DNA from 4 places in the Streptomyces sp. bgisy130 genome. Region 3 is predicted to be linked to each of the others. Evidence: riboswitches for the same ligand, from Rfam matches in the RefSeq annotation. Region 3 holds a riboswitch; each other region holds the start of a gene.
What was found. A riboswitch is a leader RNA that binds a small molecule or an ion and turns the genes downstream of it on or off. The one in region 3 is predicted to bind cobalamin.
Positions count from the first base shown of each region.

Region 1: linked by a shared signal. The riboswitch ahead of nicT (Nickel transporter NicT) and the one ahead of cobN (cobaltochelatase subunit CobN) in region 3 are both predicted to bind cobalamin.
Region 2: linked by a shared signal. The riboswitch ahead of AC3EUV_RS18980 (SCO2321 family membrane protein) and the one ahead of cobN (cobaltochelatase subunit CobN) in region 3 are both predicted to bind cobalamin.
Region 4: linked by a shared signal. The riboswitch ahead of AC3EUV_RS15690 (cobalamin biosynthesis protein) and the one ahead of cobN (cobaltochelatase subunit CobN) in region 3 are both predicted to bind cobalamin.

Region 1 covers NZ_JBYISA010000005.1:23,848-27,250, forward strand. The annotation lists gene AC3EUV_RS09015 (MarR family winged helix-turn-helix transcriptional regulator) at 1-350, shown strand, start outside; gene AC3EUV_RS09020 (alpha/beta fold hydrolase) at 347-1,195, shown strand; cobalamin riboswitch at 1,307-1,553, shown strand; partial or broken gene nicT (Nickel transporter NicT) at 1,564-2,722, shown strand; gene AC3EUV_RS09030 (VOC family protein) at 2,758-3,258, opposite strand.
Region 2 covers NZ_JBYISA010000013.1:13,453-16,855, reverse strand. The annotation lists gene AC3EUV_RS18985 (Strvi_7410 family MBL fold metallo-hydrolase) at 1-643, shown strand, start outside; cobalamin riboswitch at 766-887, shown strand; gene AC3EUV_RS18980 (SCO2321 family membrane protein) at 1,111-2,418, shown strand; gene AC3EUV_RS18975 (SCO2322 family protein) at 2,418-3,152, shown strand; gene AC3EUV_RS18970 (CbiQ family ECF transporter T component) at 3,149-3,403, shown strand, end outside.
Region 3 covers NZ_JBYISA010000030.1:27,166-30,568, reverse strand. The annotation lists gene cobN (cobaltochelatase subunit CobN) at 1-2,150, opposite strand, end outside; cobalamin riboswitch at 2,187-2,319, opposite strand; gene AC3EUV_RS29040 (cobalamin biosynthesis protein CobG) at 2,493-3,403, shown strand, end outside.
Region 4 covers NZ_JBYISA010000010.1:3,097-6,499, reverse strand. The annotation lists gene AC3EUV_RS15695 (cobyric acid synthase) at 1-445, opposite strand, end outside; gene AC3EUV_RS15690 (cobalamin biosynthesis protein) at 534-1,568, opposite strand; cobalamin riboswitch at 1,722-1,871, opposite strand; gene AC3EUV_RS15685 (effector-associated constant component EACC1) at 2,075-2,512, shown strand; gene AC3EUV_RS15680 (caspase family protein) at 2,518-3,403, shown strand, end outside.

The DNA of each region.
Region 1 (3,403 bases), on a different contig from region 3:
CGAATCCCGCCCACCGGCGCTCACCCCTGATCCGGCTGACGACCGAAGGCACGGCGGCGATACGCGGGGTCCAGCAGTTCGAGGCGACGGAGCTGCGGCAGCGGCTGGCCGACCTGCCCGCCGAAGACGTCCGCACCACGCTGCACGTACTCGACCGACTCGGTGCGGAATTCCGGCACCTGGCGAACGGCCCGCGCGTTCCACCGGAGGAAACCGACAGTCAGGGCAGTCGGGACAGTCGTCGCAGTAAAGCCAGTAACGGCAGTAACCGTAGTAACGGCAACCCCGAAGGCCACGACGACAGACCCGCCCCGCCCCCTCTCATGCACAAAGGACGGTCAGGAGAATGACGCAGAGAATCACCGCCTGGTCCGAGATCGACAACGGCATCGTGCCGATCGACGAGGGCGAGCTGTTCTACGAGACGGCCGGCTCGGGCCCCGCGGTGGTGCTGCTGCACGGCGGCATGCTCGACCAGCACATGTGGGACGAGCAGTTCACCTGGCTGGTCAACTCCGGCCTGCGCGCGATCCGTTACGACGCCCGTGGCCACGGGCTGTCGTCCACCGTGACCGGCGACTTCTCCCATCACGACGACCTGTGTGCCCTGCTGGACGCCCTCGATGTCCCCAGCGCCGTCCTCGTCGGCCTTTCCCACGGCGCGCGGGTCGCCCTGGACACCGCCCTCGCCCACCCCGGCCGGGTGACGGCCCTCGCGCTCGCCTCCCCGGGAATCAGCGGCCGGGCCTTCACCGACCCCTTCGTCCTCGCGCACATCAAGGAGCAGGTGGCGGCGATCGGCGAACCGGACGGCGCGGAGCGGTATGTCGAGCACTTCCTGCGGATATGGGTGGACGGGCCGCATCGTGAGCCGTCCGCGGTGCACCCGGGATTCCGCGAACGGATGCGCGCCTCGGCCGCGGCCAATGTGGAGGTCCATGCCGACGGAATGGGCGCCGGAATGCCCCTCGAAGTCGGTGCCGCCGACCGCCTCGGGGAGGTCCGGGTGCCGACGGTCGTGTTCGACGGCGACCTCGACAGCCGGGACATCTCCGCCAACGCCCATGCGATAGCCCTGACCGTCCCCGGCGCCCGAAGGGTCCGAATACCGGGTGCGGCCCATATGGTCAACCTGGAGAACACCCCGCTCTTCGACCACGAACTGCACACCTTCCTCTCGTCCCTGGACTACTGACCCACCGGGACCGTCAGCCCACCGCAACCGGCCCTCTGTGAACGGCCCGTTGAGGGGCGCCCCCGCGAACGGCGGAAAACCCCCACACACCTCGTGCCACGGGGGCGGCGGCTAGAGTGGCCGGGCCGTGGTGTTCGGGAAGCCGGTGACGGACCTTGTGGTCCCAGCCCGGAGCGGCCCTCGCCACTGTGATCGGGGAGTTTCCACCCCTTCCGCGGGCGCCTGGCGCGCCCGCGGCGCCACTGACCGCAGCCCGCGGCCGGGAAGGCGGGGGCGGACGCGGGCACCCTTCCCCAAGCTCTAAAGGAGCAGGGTGATACCCCTAAGCCAGGAGACCGGCCACGGCATCTCACGAACTGATCCACGAGGTGCTGGAGCGTGACCGTCCGGATGGCCCTGTCCACCGATACCCCGAACTCCCCTGCCCCCGCCGCATTCCGCTGGCGCCGGCAGGACACCGTCCGTACCGCGGGCCTGATGGCCGTCATAGCCGGGCTGCATGTCGTGGCCTTCGGCGTGCTCTTCCTGCTCGTGGTCCCGAACCACTACTCCGTCGGCAGCCAGGTCTTCGGCGTCGGGCTCGGCATCACCGCGTACACCCTCGGTATGCGGCATGCCTTCGACGCCGACCACATCGCCGCGATCGACAACACCACCCGCAAGCTGATGGCCGACGGCAAGCGGCCCATCTCGGTCGGCTTCTGGTTCGCCCTCGGCCACTCCAGCGTGGTCGTGATGATGGCGGCCCTCGTGGCCGGCGGCGCCCAGCTCGCCGGCACGCTGCTCAACAACGAGTCCCGTACGCACCAGATCCTGGGCACCGTCGGCACCACCGTCTCGGGCACCTTCCTCTACCTCATCGCCGCCCTCAACCTCATCGCGCTGGCCGGGATCTGGCGGGTCTTCCGAGGGATGCGGGACGGCCACTACGACGAGGCCGAGCTGGAGCAGCGCCTCGACGCACGCGGCTTCATGAACCGCTTCCTGGGACGGTTCACCCGCTCCATCTCCCGCCCCGGCCAGATGTTCCCGCTCGGTTTCCTCTTCGGGCTCGGCTTCGACACCGCGACCGAGGTGACCCTGATGGTGATGGCGGGCAGCGGCGCGGCGGCGGGCCTGCCCTGGTACGCGATCCTGTGTCTGCCGCTGCTGTTCGCCGCCGGGATGAGCCTGTTCGACACCCTGGACGGCACCTTCATGAACTTCGCCTACCAGTGGGCGTTCGCCAACCCGGTGCGCAAGGTCTACTACAACCTCACCATCACCGGCCTGTCGATCGCCGTCGCCTTCTTCATCGGCACCATCGAGCTGGTGACGGTGCTGCACGACAAGCTCGGCCTCAACGACGCGCTGACCGGCTGGATTTCCGGCCTCGACCTCGACAACGTCGGCTTCATCATCGTCGGCCTGTTCGTGGTGGTGTGGGCCGCGGCGCTGGCGTACTGGCGCCTGTCCGGCGTCGAAAAGCGCTGGGCGGAGCGGGCCGGGCGAGCCGAGTCGCCGGGGCGGACCGCGCCAGAAAGCTGAGGAACCGCGGGCCCGCCCGACCTGACCCCGCGCCCTCAGGTCGCCGAGCCCGCCGCGGCGCCCGTCTCCCGGTCCGGCCCCCACTGCTCCAGCGCCGCTGCCAGATCGAGGGGCAGCAGCCGGTCCGGCTGGTCCGGGCCCGGCCAGTCCTCCCGCGGGACCCGCCACATCACCTCGAACTCGTTGCCGTCCGGGTCCTTGGCGTACAGCGACTTGGCGACGAGGTGGTCGGTCGACCCCACCAGGGCGTCGCGCTCGGTGAGCCGGGTGTGGGCCGCGACGAGTTCGCGGAGCGTGCCGACCTCCCAGGCCAGGTGGTACAGCCCGACCCGCCCGGTCCCGGGGCCCGGCGCGTCCGGCGCCACCGCGAACAGCCCCAGATCGTGATCGTTGAGTGAGCCGGGCGCGCTGAGAAACGCGGCCCGCCCCGGTATCTCGACATCCACCGTCAGCCCGAGGGCCTCGGTGTAGAACGCCACCGACCGTTTCACATCGCGGACGTTGAGCACCGCGTGGTTCAGACGTCGTACGGACATGGAGCTGTTCTCCGTTTCTCCCGGCCGCGACACCGCCGTGGCGCCGCCGCTCACCCCTACTTCTGCCTACCTCGCACACCCCGCCCCTGCCCAGGGCCTGCCGGCCGGTAGCCGGCCGGCAGACGTCCCGTCCGCGGCGCACTCC
Region 2 (3,403 bases), on a different contig from region 3:
GAAGCTGCCCGGCCGGCGGGCCGCGCTGCCGGACCGCGGCATCGACCCCGGCGAACTGCTCGACCTGCCGGGGCGCCGGGTACGCGCCATCTGGACGCCCGGCCACACCCCCGGCCATGTGTGCCTCCACCTGGAGGAGGAGCACCCCTCGGCGCGGACGCCCGGCTTCGGCCGGCTGTTCTCCGGCGACCACCTCCTGCCCGGCATCACCCCGCACATCGGCCTGTACGAGGCCCCGGACGAGGAGGGGAGCCCGCCCGGCCCGCACGGCATGGCGGGCTCCGGGGAGGACGCCGACCCCTTGGGCGACTACCTCGACTCCCTCGAGCGCGTCGGCCGGCTCGACCCCGCCGAGGTGCTGCCCGCCCATCAGCACGCGTTCACCGACGCCGGCGGCCGGGTGCGCACCCTCATCGCCCACCACGAAGAGCGGCTGGCCCAGCTCGGATCCCTGCTCCAGGAACCGCGCACCGTCTGGCAGCTCGCCGTGGCCATGGAGTGGAACCGCCCGTGGGAGCAGATCCCTTACGGATCCCGCAATATCGCCGTCTCGGAGGCCGAGGCCCATCTGCGCCGGCTGGTGAAGCAGGGGCGGGCGGAGTGGGTGCCGGGGTCGGATCCGGTGCGGTATCGGGCGGTGTGAGGGGGCGGGCCTTTCGTACCCGGCGCCGGTGCGCCCGGCCCGTGCCGCGCCCGTGCCCGGCGCGCGCGCCGCTCCCTCCGGCTCGTGCCGGATTTCGTCGGCTCGTACGGGCGAGCGAGCGCCCGCCCGGTGCCGGTTAAGGTGTGCGGGACAAATTCATCCGTACCCGATCGGGGGAAGCCGGTGGAAATCCGGCGCTGACCCGCAACCGTGAGGACGGCCCGTCCGTACCGCGCCGGCTGGCCCGGCAGGACGGCCGTACGAGCCGGAGCACCCGAGGGGGCACGACCAAGGCTCCCGCCACCGGAACCGTCCGCCACAGGGACGGCCGGTGCGCGGCACCGTCGAGGTATACGGAGCTGAGCCCGGTGCCACCGCGTCCGCGATCCAGGGGGATGGCCGCGCGGGCGGTCGGCCGAGCGCGGCTGCGTACATCTCCGCGACCCGACCCGAGAGGCACCGACCCGATGGCCCCCATGGCTTCCATGGCTCACCAGGCCCCCCTGACGCACCCCGTCGCCTTCCTGGCGCGCCGCGCCGCCACGGCGCTGGCGGCCGCGGCGGTGCTGGGCGCGGCCGCTGCCCCCGCCGCGTACGCCGACGACGCCGCCCCGTCCGCGTCCCCCAAGAAGCTGCCGGACGGCCTGTACGGCACCAAGGACCCGCAGTACGACGGGGTGTGGCGGCAGTCGCTCGCGCTGCTCGCGCAGGACACGGTGGGGGTGCGGCCGGCGGCGTCCGGCGTGCGCTGGCTGGTCGGGCAGCAGTGCGCCGACGGCGCGTTCACCGCTTTCCGTGCCGAGCCCGGCAAGCCCTGTGACGCCAAGACCATGCGGGACACCAACCAGACTGCGGCCGCGGTGCAGGCGCTGGCCGCGCTCGGCGGGCACGGTGACACCGTGCAAAAGGCCGTGGGCTGGCTGAAATCGGTGCAGAACGATGACGGCGGCTGGAGCTCGATGCCCGGTTCGGCCAGCGACGCCAACTCCACGTCCGTGGTCATCGGCGCGCTCGCGGCGGCGGGCGAGAAGCCGCGGTCCGTGACCTCCAAGAAGGGCGGCAAGACCCCGTACGACGGGCTGCTCACCTTCCAGCTGGGCTGCGACGCGAAGGAGGGCGAGCGCGGCGCGTTCACCTTCCAGCTCAAGGGCGCCGCCCCGAACGCCGACGCCACCGCGGCCGCCGCGACCGGAGCGCTCGGCAAGGGCTTCGTCGTGGCGCCCGCTGACCAGCGGGCAGACGCTCCGGTCAAGCCGCTGAACTGCAAGGACGGCGGGGACGCGAAGAAGAACGAGTCGGCGCGGGCCGCGGCGGGTGGCGATGCCTACCTCGTCGCGCAGCTCGACAAGAACGGGCAGCATCTGCTCTCCGCGATGCCGGGCGCCGAGAAGCAGCCCGATGTCGGCAACACCGCCGACGCGGTGGTGGCGCTGGCGGCGGGCGGGCACGGTGCCGCTGCCGCGAAGCCGCTGAAGTGGCTGGAGAAGAACGCCACGGACTGGGCCAAGCAGAACGGACCCGCCGCGTACGCCCAGCTGGTGCTGGCCGCGCACGCCACCGGTACCGACCCGCGTTCCTTCGGCGGCACCGACCTGGTGGCCGCGCTCAACGCCACCGGTCCCAAGCCGGCCGCCGCGGCGCAGAAGGACACCGGGGACGCCGACGGCGCCACGGACGGCGGCGGCATCAGCGTGTGGTGGGTCATCGGCGTCGGCCTCGCCTTCGGCGCCGGCATCGGGTTCCTGCTGAGCAGCCGTAAGAAGAACCAGCTCTGATGCGGCGGACCAGGATCGCCGGCGCCGTACTGCTGGCCGGTACGGTCACCGGCCTGGCCGCCGGGCCCGCGCAGGCGCAGGAGTACCGCTACTGGTCGTTCTGGGACGGCAAGGGCGGCTCCTGGGCGTACGCCACCGAGGGGCCGGCCACTCAGCGTCCGGCCGACGGCGCGGTCGCGGGCTTCCGCTTCACCCTCGGCGCCGACTCCGCCGGGGCCGGTAAGCCGCGCCCGGCCGCCGACTTCGATGCGATCTGCCGCGACACCCCCGCCAAGGACGGCCGCAAGCGGATCGGCATCGTGCTGGACTTCGGCACCGCGGCGGACGCGCCCGGCGGCGAGCGGCCGCCGGCGGCCAGGACGGAGTGTGCGCAGGTGGCCGAGGACGCCTCGGCGGGCGAGGCGCTGGCGGCGGTCGCCCGGCCGCTGCGTTACGACGCCAATGCCTTGCTCTGTGCGATCGCCGGGTATCCGAAGGCGGGATGCGCGGAGGCGGTGAACGGATCGAAGGACGGCCCGAAGGACGGCGCGACGGACGGGGCGAAGGACGGGGCGAAGGGGTCCGCGTCCTCCGCTGCTTCGTCCGCGGGAGCGGCGGAGGGCCGTGCCGACGGGAAGGACGGGGGCGGTGGGAGTGTCGACGGGGGGCCGTCCGCCGGACTGCTCGGCGGGGCCGCGGTCGTCGTCGCCCTGGGTGCGGCAGCGGTGTGGCAGGCACGCCGCCGACGCGGATGAGCGCCCCGCAGGCGACCCGTACCACCGCGCTGCACGCCGGCGCCTGGTGGCTGTGGGCGCTGGGCCTGGCCACCGCGGCCTCCCGCACCACCGATCCTCTGCTGCTGGGGCTGCTGGTGGGGGTGGCCGGATATGTCGTCGCGGCGCGTCGTACGGATGCGCCGTGGGCCCGCTCGTACGGCGCGTTCGTCAAGCTCGGGCTGGTCGTGATCGTCATCCGGCTGGTCTTCGCCTTCTTTCTCGGCTCGCCG
Region 3 (3,403 bases):
GCCGCGGACTCGTCCAGTCCGAGCGCCTCCCGCAGACCGGGCAGGGCGGACGTACCGCCCCAGATCTGGCGGGCGCGCAGGATGGACAGCACGAGGTTGACCCGTGCCTCGCCGGCCGGCGCGCCGCCCAGCACATGGAGTCCGTCGCGGATCTGGGCGTCCTTGACCTCGCACAGCCAGCCGTCGACATGCAGCAGGAAGTCGTCGAAGCCGTCGTCGTCGGGGCGTTCGTCCATCCCCAGGTCGTGGTCGAGCTTGGCGGCCTGGATCAGCGTCCAGATCTGGGCGCGGATCGCGGGCAGCTTGGCCGGGTCCATCGCGGAGATGGCCGCGTACTCATCAAGGAGCTGCTCCAGGCGCGCGATGTCGCCGTAGGACTCGGCGCGGGCCATCGGCGGGACGAGGTGGTCGACGAGGGTGGCGTGCACCCGGCGCTTGGCCTGGGTGCCCTCGCCGGGGTCGTTGACCAGGAAGGGGTAGACGAGCGGCAGATCACCGAGGGCGGCGTCCGGGCCGCAGGCCGCGGACAGGCCCGCGTTCTTGCCGGGCAGCCACTCCAGGTTGCCGTGCTTACCGAGGTGGACCATGGCGTCCGCGCCAAAACCGCCGTCGTCGGCGGAGGCCGCGATCCAGCGGTAGGCCGCCAAGTAGTGGTGCGAGGGCGGCAGATCGGGGTCGTGGTAGATCGCGATCGGGTTCTCGCCGAAGCCGCGCGGCGGCTGGATCAGAATCAGGAGATTGCCGCGGCGCAGCGCGGCCAGCACGATGTCGCCGTCGGGGTTCCGGCTGCGGTCGACGAACATCTCGCCGGGCGGCGGCCCCCAGTGCTGCTCGACGGAGTCCCGGAGTTCCTGCGGCAGCGTGGCGTACCAGCGCTTGTAGTCGGCGGCCGGAATGCGGACCGGGTTACGGGCGAGCTGTTCCTCGGTGAGCCACTCCTGGTCATGGCCGCCGGCCTCGATGAGGGCGTAGATCAGCTCGTCACCGTCGCCGGACTCCAGGCCCGGGACCGGCTCGGCGGTCTCGTCACCGAAGTCGTAGCCGTCCGCCCGGAGGCGGCGCAGCAGGGCCACGGCACTGGCCGGGGTGTCCAGCCCGACCGCGTTGCCGATGCGGGAGTGCTTGGTCGGGTAGGCGGACAGCACCAGCGCGAGGCGCTTCTCCGCGGCCGGGATGTGGCGCAGCCGGGCGTGCCGGACGGCGATCCCGGCGACCCGGGCGGCGCGCTCGGGGTCGGCGACGTAGACCGGCAGTCCGTCCTCGTCGACCTCCTTGAAGGAGAACGGGACGGTGATCAGCCGGCCGTCGAACTCGGGGACCGCGATCTGCGAGGCGGCGTCCAGCGGCGAGAGCCCCTCGTCGTTCTCCTCCCAGGCGCTGCGCGGCCCGGTCAGGCACAGGGCCTGAAGGATCGGCACGTCCAGGGCGGCCAGCGCGCCCGCGTCCCAGGCTTCGTCGTCGCCGCCCGCGGAGGCCTCGGCGGGCTTGCTGCCGCCCGCCGCGAGGACCGTGGTGACCAGGGCGTCGGCGCTCCCCAGCGCCTCGATCAGCTCCGGCTCGGGGGCGCGGAGGGAGGCCACGAACAGCGGCCGGGCACGCCCGCCGGCCGCCTCGATCTGCTCGCACAGGGTCCGTACGAAAGCGGTGTTGCCGCTCATGTGGTGGGCGCGGTAGTAGAGCACGGCGACCAGCGGGCCGCTCTCGTTGCGTCCCTCCCAGTCCAGCGGTCCCCAGGACGGGGCGGGCTCAGGCGGCTCGAAGCCATGGCCGGTCAGCAGCACCGTGTCGGAGAGGAAGCGGGCGAGCTGGTCGAGGTTGGCGGGACCGCCGTGCGCGAGATAGGCGTGCGCCTCGGCCGCGATGCCGACCGGGACCGTGGACTGCTCCATGAGCTGGGCGTCGGGGGCCTGTTCACCGGTGAGTACGACGACCGGCCGGTGCTGGTCCTCGGCGAGCAGCACCTCCAGGCCCTCCTCCCAGGCGCGGATGCCGCCGAGGAGACGTACGACGACGAGGTCGGTGCCCTCCAGCAGCGCGGGGAGTTCGGCGACGTCGAGGCGGGCGGGGTTGGCGAGCCGATACGGCACGGGACCCGTGGCCGCGCGGGCGCTGAGCAGGTCGGTGTCGGAGGTCGACAGCAGCAGAAGCATGCGAGCGCAGGCCTTCCTCGGGGTATCCGCGCCCCGGGTGGTCGTATGGACGGCGGGAGTTCCTGGCTCACCCGGCAGTTGCCGGGTTCACAGTGGCGGGACCGCGCCGGATTCACACCGGGCTTCCTCCCTGGGGCCGTAAGGCCCTGCGCCGTCGCTGGCGTCGGCGGGCCAGCCGACCCACCGACCTGCATAGTAAGGGCTGCGGCCGAGCGAGGTAAGCGGGCCTCCGAACCTGCCGTATCGGTACGGGGCGCGCGGCTCCGCACGCGGATCCGGGCCGCGAGCTTGGCCGGATCCGGCCCGGATGGGCCACCCACCTCCGTGGGTATGCTCGCGGCCATGCCGCCCTCCCCCTCGACACGGCCCCACGGGTCCGAACCGCCCATACGGGACCGCGGTGACGCCTGCCCGGGAGCGCTGCGGCTGCACTCCGCCGCCGACGGCCACCTCGCCCGAGTGCGGCTGCCCGCCGGAGACTTGACGGTGCGTCAGGCCGAGGCGCTGGCCGACGCCGCGGACCGGCTCGGGGACGGCCATCTCTCCCTCACCTCCCGCGGCAACGCGGAACTCCGCGGCCTCCCGGACGACTGCGGCGGCCGGCTCGCCGCCCTGCTGCGCGACGCCGGTCTGCTGCCCTCCGAGCGCCACGAACGCATCCGCAACATCCTCGCCTCCCCCCTGGCCGGACTGGACCGGCACACCCCTTCTGACGTGCGGTTGTGGGCCCGTGACCTGGACGGACTGCTCTGCACGAGCGAGTCCGTGACCGCGCTGTCGGGCCGCTTCCTCTTCGTCCTGGACGACGGCCGGGTCGATGTGGCGGCGCTCGGCGGCGATGTGAGCTTGGTCGCAGAACCGGCCGGGACCGAGGCACCGGCGGACCACGCGGACCAGTCCGGGACCGCACACCCGGCCCGGCCCACCGGCAGTGCCCTGCTGCGGATCGGCGACGGCCCGACGGCCCTGCGCATCGCCGGCCCCGACGCCCCACGCGCCGCCCTCACCGCCGCCGAGGCATTCCTCGCCGCCGCCGAGGCAAGCGGCAGCGGCGCCTGGCGGGTACGTGAACTCCCCCCCGGCCACGGCCTGACGGCCCGGGGCGTCGCGGAGCGGCTGCGGGGGGCGGGGATTGGGTGTGCGTTTGTGGCTGGGGCTATGGACGTGGCTGGAGGGGCGGAGGTGGCCCCCGCGCCGTACCCCGCCCCCGTCCCCTACTCCGACTCCTCCGCCCCCGGCATCGTCGAGGGTCG
Region 4 (3,403 bases), on a different contig from region 3:
CATGGGTACGCCGCAGCTCCTGGAGGCAGTCGGTCACCGTCCCGAGCAACTGCTCCCGGCGGCCCGCGTACTGCGTCTTCCCCTGGGACGTCCCCCCGAAGTACCCCCGGGCACTGAGCTCTCCCACCGGCTTCCCCAGCAGCACCACCTGGCTGCTGCGGTCACTGCCCGGCTTGAGCAGGACGGGGTTCATCAGCGCGGTCGGCTCCACCCGCGCCGCGGCGGCCTGCATCGCCTGGGCCCGTCCGATCTCCGCGCCCTCGCGCGTGACGAACGAATTCAGCGACATGTTCTGTGCCTTGAAGGGCGCCACCCGGACGCCCTGCCGGACCAGCCAGCGGCAGATCCCGGCCGTCACCACGCTCTTACCGGCGTCGGACGTCGTCCCGGCCACCAACAGGCCACCGCCGACCGCCCCGCCGGCTGCCTTCAACCGCCCGTTCACCGGCTCCTCCTCCTCCTCCTGCGCTTCGGGTCACTACACCCGCCCACCCCCCGAAGGGGGGTGGGCGGCGGGGAAAAAACGGACGGCCTCATACCGCGCCCGCCTCACGCCCGAGCCCCTTGGCCCCCCGAGCCAACGCCCCCCGGGCCACCACAGCCCGCGCGGCGCCGCCCGCCGCCCGCGCCGCCACCGTCGTCGCCAGTGCCAGCACACTTACCCGCCGGGAGAGCCGCACCGCGCGCTCGATGTCGTCCACCGCCACCGGCGGCGCCGGGCCGTTGAGCACCGGACGGTGTTCCACCCGCCCGCCGTACGCCAGCGTGCCGCCCAGCCGTACGCCCAGCGCACCCGCGAACGACGCCTCCACCGGGCCCGCGTTGGGGCTCGGATGCGCACCGCCGTCCGCCCGCCAGGCCCGCAGCGCACCGCGCCGGTCGGGGCCGGCGAGCACGGTCAGCGCGGCGGTCAGCCGGGAGCCGGGCCAGCCGGCGAGATCGTCGAGCCGGGCCGCGGCCCAGCCGAAGCGGCGGTAGCGCGGCGACTTGTGCCCCACCATCGCGTCCAGGGTGTTCACCGCACGGAACGCCACCAGACCGGGCACTCCGCCCAACGCGCCCCATACCAGGGCGCCGACCACCGCGTCGGAGGTGTTCTCGGCGACCGACTCCACCACCGCACGGGCCATCTGCGGCCCGTCCAGCGCCTGCGGATCGCGCCCGCACAGATGCGGCAGCCGCTCCCGTGCCACGTCCAGATCACCCGCCGTCAGCGCCCCGCCGACGGCCCGTGCCTCCCGGCCCAGCGAGGTGCCGCCCAGCACGGCCCAGGCCGTCGCCGCAGTCAGCGCGACCCGGGCGCCACCACGGAGCGACAGCAGAGAAGCGGAAGCCGAGCCCCGCACCGCGCGCTCCAGCAGCGCCGCACCGGCCGCGGCCCCGCCCGCACACAGCACGGCATGAGCCGCCCCGTAACCACGGTGGTCGCGCCACAGCCGGCGCTCGACGGCGCCCGCGGCCCGGCCGAACGCGGCCACCGGATGGCCGCGCCGCGGATCCGCCGCGATCAGGTCGCCGAGAAAGCCGAGGGCCGCGCCGCACGCATATCCCGCGTGTTCGCCGCGCATCGGGTCAGACCGCCGTCAGGGCGCGTCCGTGACGTCCCGCCCGGCCCCGAAGGAGCCCTGCGGCAGCGGGCAGTGGCGATCTCAAGGGGCGGCCGGGCATGGCGGTATGTCCTCACTCAGGGTCCGCGCCCTGGCTCGACGTGACGGCGACCAGAGTCTCCTGGCTCCCGGATCGGCGTGTCCTCCGGCCTTCCAGTCCCGCGTACGTCATCCGACGTATGCGAGGCGGACCGTGGCCTTCGCTGGAGGAACGCTCCCCGGTGACAGTGGCGGGACCGCGCCGGATTCGCACCGGACTTCCTCTGCTGTCGCCGATTGGCTCCGGCAGTCCACCACGCCCCGCGAACGCCGTCAACTCACCCTTGACCTGCGACGCTGCCCCGTGGCAGGCGCTGTGGCGCACGCCACAGCGTGGCTGGGGGGTCACGGACGGTTGCCCGCGCACCTGATCCCGCGTCACTATCTGGTGCACGGCGGCGAAGGGGCCGCCGGAAGGGGGCCGGGGGATGCCGCAGCGCGCTGACCGTCACGAGATCCGTATCAGGATCACGGGCACGAACAATCCTGACCAGGACGCCGAGGACCTCAAGGCGTGGCTGGAGCGCGAGCCCTGGCTGAACGGGCGGCCGCACGACTGGGAGCTGCGGCCGGCGGGGGAGCGCGACGACGGCCCCGGCGACATGGCCATCGGCGTCGACGACCTGATCCTGGTCGTGGTCGGCGCGGTCGCCGCCGAGATCACCAAGAGCCTGAGCATCGCCCTGCGCGAGTGGCTGCGCCGCCGCAGGGAGGAACGCGACACCGGCGAACGGCCCGCCGTGGCGGTCGGCGGCGGGGACGGCGAACTGCGCGCACTGGGCGACCCGGGACCGGGCGCCCCGGCCCCCGAACGCCCCGATCCCGGCAGCCCGGCGAACGGGGGCGGCAGCACCGCCGGGGACTGAGCCGGATGTCCGAATACGACGCACGCGGCAAGGTCAACCGGGCGCTGCTGATCTGCGTCGACGACTACCGCCACCTGCGGCCGCTGCCCGCCGTACGGGACAACCCCCAGGAACTCGAACGCGTCCTGCTCGCCCCCGGCACCGACCTCTTCACCAAGGGCGAGGTCGTCATCTGCCGGCCCCAGGAGCCCTGGGAGGTCGAACAGGCCCTGGACGCCGTCACCCAGGAGGCCCGCGGACTGCTGCTGGTGTACTTCTCCGGCCACGGCCGGGTCGGCCGGGACGGCGGCAATCTCCAGCTCATGGTCGGTGCGTCGGAACGGCGGCACAAAACCGTCTCCTGGCAGGACACCGTGCTGTCCTACCTGGACAACGCGCGGGCCGACCGGATCGTGATCGTCCTGGAGTGCTGTTACGCCGGCAACGCCGGGGAGGCCTTCCACGCCTGCCGCACCCCCACGTCGCTGCTGATGGCCGCACAGCCCAACCGCCGGATCTTCAGCGGCGAGGAGCCCACCGGCGGCAGTGTCTTCACCCGCGCCCTGCGGCAGATCCTGGAAGAGGGCATCCCCGGCAAGCGGTTCGTCACCTTCGAGGACCTCGTCCGGGAGCTGCGGGACCAACTGGCCGGCGAGCAGACCCCGATGGGCGACGTCTGGGAGCCCCGCTCGGCCAAGCAGAACACCGTCGACGACGTCATCCTGTCCTTCGCCACCCCCGGCATCCGGCCCCCCACCCCGCTGCGGATCCGCTTACGGCGCCGGCTGAACACCTCCTTCCGGCACTGGTTCCGGATCCTGATGGTGCTGGCGATCATCGCCGTACCGGCCACCGCGGGCGTCGTCCTGCTGAACCTCCCGGGCGCCGCCGCAGCCTGCCCGCCCGCCCTCG